2 regions of the Aeromonas dhakensis genome follow, and region 1 is predicted to be linked to the other one. Evidence: riboswitches for the same ligand, from Rfam matches in the RefSeq annotation. Region 1 holds a riboswitch; the other holds the start of a gene.
What was found. Region 1 has a riboswitch for cyclic di-GMP ahead of CK627_RS06385 (YmdA family protein). Riboswitches for the same ligand answer to the same signal wherever they lie in the genome.

Region 1 (2,201 bases):
CAGGTTGGCTTCGCTCCAGTCGAAGCGACGATACACCCTCAGCTGTTGATAGGGGGCGTCGGTGCTGCGGGCGCTCAGCTCGTAGGTCACTTCGGTGAGCTGATCCCCCAGCTGACGGCTGGATTCACCTTTGAGTTGATACTGTTGCCAGTCGGAGGGGGAGTAGTTGGCCAGCGCCGAAGTGGCAAGCAGGCCCGGTGCTGCCAGCAGCAGCAACCTGGTACCCAGATTGTTCATTTTTATCCCTTTGCTTGATTGTCTGCGTGATTGACGCGTGCAATCTATTCAGCTCCAAAAGGATATCAACCCACCAATCAGGCCATATAAATCATTTATTTAGATTGAATCAAAACAAAGTGAGCCCCATTGGGGGCCTGGTTGATAGCAAGGACTCATCTGCCATCTGGGGGGGATCTCAGTCTGAGGCTGGCAACTGTGATCAAAGTCTCGTTTGAGATGTGCTGGTCATGTGGCGTCGCGACAATGCGAAGCCGGCAAACCCGCAGAAAAAGCGCTGACTTGTCTGAGCAGAAAGTTGGGGGCGTAGTGAGAAGGCAGTTGGCTGCGCTCGGTATGGACGCAGAAAAAAATAGGAGGAAAAGTGATGGGGAGTCGCGGGCAGGCGTTATCAGCCGCTGCCTGAGTATGGCAGTGGGTGCTCACCCTTCACGGTGCGAGCAGATCCGCCCGAGGCAATGAACAACCTCGGGCGGGTGACGGAAGTGACGGGCTCAGAGGTAGCTGACGGTCACTATGGCCATGTTGCTGCTGCCGGCAGACAGCTTGTACTGCATGGTGCTGCTGATGGTATTGAGGCTGCCGGCTTGCTGCAGGCTGGCCAGATCCATGGTCTGACGCTGGGTGCCCGAGTAGCAGGTCACGCTGTTGTCGGCGAAGTCACAGGGGGCTTCGTAGATGGTACCGGTGAAGGTGACGCTGCCATCGTAGGCGGAGGCAGTAGCTGGCAACAAAGTGGCACCCAGCAGCATGGCTGCGGCGGCAGAAGAGGCAAAACGGATGGCGCTGTTGCGAACGGAAGCGGTGGAAGTGTTCATTTTTATGTCCTTTTCGTCACATGTCGTTGTACGAAAAGGGCAACGCAATCAAAGAGAATGACACAGATACAGCTGATGACATCGCTCTTCTCAGATGGCAGCTCCGCTGTCTTAGGTTATGAACCCTTAGACCGGTGGCTTTGCGTCCCGACCTTTCGATCGGTTTGCCCTTTACTCTATGTCTAGATGATAACATCGCACTTTGAGAAATCAATCACCATAAAAAAGTGTGAGGTATCGGTCACAAATAGTTTTTTATTCTCCGCGGCTCAGGATAAACGGCTGGTTTTCCTTAATGTTTTTTTTGAATGAATATCCTGAAAAATTCATTCTTATCTCCCTTGCCATTATGGATAACGGGCGAGCTCAGTAGTTCTATGTCGATCACAAATATGGTTCAGCATGACCTTGGGAGTGAACAAGGGGATAATAAAAGGAAGCTTGTTGGTGTTTCCCTTCACAAGCGGAACCTAGTTAGAATGATTACCTGATTACCTGATTACCTGATTACCTGATTACCTGATTACCTGATTACCTGATTACCTGATTACCTGATTACCTGATTACCTGATTACCTGATTACCTGATTACCTGATTACCTGATTACCTGATTACCTGATTACCTGATTACCTGATTACCTGATTACCTGATTACCTGATTACCTGATTACCTGATTACCTGATTACCTGATTACCTGATTACCTGATTGCCTGAGCTGTTTTATGTATGAGGTCAGGGGTATTCAAGAAACAAAGAACGTGACCTGGAATTATTTTATTGTTGTGTTTTTGTTAATTGCTGTTAAGCGGTTGAAGTTGTCTGATTTAAAATAATCCAATCCGTGTTTGCTATATGAACGATATTTATTTTACGGCATTCATAAATGTGTCGTCATGGCTGTAAGTGATTGTTTTTTAAGTGTTTATAAAAGAATTTATAAAAATCAAAATGTATTTGATGTGCATCATATGAGTCGTTAATTTGTTCATCAAGCAAAAGCGGAGCACGGCTTTCTGCACAGACGACAGGGATGTATGTAGTTGTGCAGTTGAGGTGTAGCGGGAACTGCTCCTTATGCGGTGAGCTGCTTTTGCTTATTTAGATAAACCATAAAGGCACAGCAAGTTATTGATGCCGCCTCTCAC
Region 2 (2,201 bases), 1.5 Mb from region 1:
CCCCCTTGTCGGTGGTGTACTTGGTGTTGGGATCCCAGCTCGACTCGTAGAGCGCGGTCTGGTGACCCAGCCCGGTGTTGGTCCAGGCGCCGTTGAAGTCGTAGCTCATCAGGAAGATGTGATTCATGTATTGCTGGGCGGCGCGATAGTCCACCTTGGCAATCTTGTCGCCGCCGGCACTGATGGCGGAGGTGAGCTCATAGGTGCGGCCCGTCTCTGCGCTCAGCTCGTCGAGCATGGCGCGCAGCTCCTTCATCAGCAGCACGTAGGTCTCGCCATCGGAGGGACTGCCGAGGTTGGGGTTGGCCCCGAGGCCACCCGGGAATTCCCAGTCGATATCCACCCCGTCGAAGAATTTCCAGGTCTGCAGGAACTCCTTCACCGACCCGACGAAGGTGTCGCGTTTGGCCTTGTCACCGAAGAAGAAGAAGGGATCGGAGAGGGTCCAGCCACCGATGGAGGGGAGGATCTTCAGGTCCGGATAGGCCTTCTTGAGCGCCATCAGGTTGCCGAAGTTGCCCTTGTAGGGTTCGTCATAGGCTGTGAGGTTGCCCTGCCCCATCTGGATGGCGGCCCAGGGATCGTGGATGGAGACCTTGAAGTCCTCGCGGCCGGCACAGGAGCGCTGCAGCGCCTCGAAGCTGCCGGAGATCTCTTTGAGGCTGTCGTTGATGCCGTTGCCACCGCAGATCGGGGTGAAGCCGTAGAGGATGTGGGTCAGGTTCTGGGCCGGGATCTTGTCCACGGTGAACTTGCGACCATAGACCCCCCACTCCACGTAGTAGGCCCCCATCACCTTGCCGGTCTTGTTGACGTAGGGCTTGTTGTTCTCCTTGAGCGGCGCCTTGAGCGGCAACAGGTGGCTGCCGTCGGTGTCGGCCACCAGGATCTCTTTCTTGTCGGAGAGGGTGCAGCCGTCGGCGTTGCACAGGGCCACCTGCATCTGGTAGCGGCCCCCCTGGGTGACCTTGAAGTTGGCGGTGCCGGAGGCGGAGGCGGCGCCGGACCACACCTCCTTGCCGTCGAGCAGCACCTTGGCGGTCTGGCCGACATCACCGGACCAGAGGTTCCAGCTCACGCTGACCGGGGCACCATCCTTGTGAACCGTCACCAGCTTGTTGTAGGAGGTGGCGGCCTGGTCCACTTCGACGATGGCGAACTTGGTTTCGCCCCAGCCGATGGTGGGTTTGCCGGGGGCGGCAGCGAAGGCGGAGGAGGCGCAGAGCCCCCCGACGATCAGTGCCAGTACGGAGGGTTTTGGACTTAACATAGTTGAATATCCTTATTTCGTTCTTGGAATAGATAACGAAAAAGGCAACGCAACCTGACAGGTAACGCAGACAACATCGCACCATGGCTTGGCCCATGGACGAAACAACCTGTGGTGGCCCCGCTATCCTAGGTACCGCTGACCCTTAGACCGGAAGCTTTGCGTCCCGGACTTTCGTCCGGTTTGCCTTTTGCACAACTTGATTTGCGATAAAAATAATCGCGACCTGACTATAAGGGAGTCAAAGGAGAGAGGGCAAACCCCTGATTGATTATTAATAAGTCACTTTTTACCGATTTTGAGCCTCAAACGAGAAGAAAAGGCACATTTCCGGGTCGGAAAGTGCCGATCTTGCCACTTGGGGGCTGCCGATTAAAAATCGGACGAATTCCCGGATTCGTGATCACCATCAAGTTTGGCCGGCCGCAAGATGCTGTTCATCAGCGCCCGCAGCTTGAGGGGTTTGACCGGTTTGCTGATGTAGCCGTAGCCGTGTTCGCGGATCTGTGCCTGCAGCTCGCTCTTGCGATCCGCGCTGATGATGATGCCGCCGATATGGTTGCCGTGGGCCAGACGCAGCATGTGCAGCGCCTGCAATCCGGTCTTGCCGTCGTCCAGATGGTAATCGGAGAGCACCAGCTGCGGCAGGAAGCCGCCGGCGATGAGATCCTCTGCCTGGGCCTGGCTCTGGGCGCACACCACCTCGCAGCCCCAGCGCCCCAGCAGTGACTGCATGGCGATCAGGATATCGCTCTCGTTGTCGATGCAGAGCACCCGGATCCCCTCCAGTTGGCTGTCGCGCTGGGCGGGGGCCGCCACCTGCGTCGTTGCGACAGGACGGGTCGCCAGGTTGAGGGTGACGGCAAACACCGAGCCCGCCCCCGGCCAGCTGCGCAGGGTCAGGTTGTGGCCGAGCACCAGGGCGATGCCG

Region 2: another riboswitch for cyclic di-GMP. It lies ahead of CK627_RS21340 (glycosyl hydrolase family 18 protein); the one in region 1 lies ahead of CK627_RS06385 (YmdA family protein).

The regions. Positions count from the first base shown of each region.
Region 1 covers NZ_CP023141.1:1,288,147-1,290,347, forward strand. The annotation lists gene CK627_RS06380 (collagenase) at 1-237, opposite strand, end outside; gene CK627_RS06385 (YmdA family protein) at 732-1,055, opposite strand; cyclic di-GMP riboswitch class I at 1,149-1,234, opposite strand.
Region 2 covers NZ_CP023141.1:4,614,507-4,616,707, forward strand. The annotation lists gene CK627_RS21340 (glycosyl hydrolase family 18 protein) at 1-1,270, opposite strand, end outside; cyclic di-GMP riboswitch class I at 1,381-1,468, opposite strand; gene CK627_RS21345 (hybrid sensor histidine kinase/response regulator) at 1,643-2,201, opposite strand, start outside.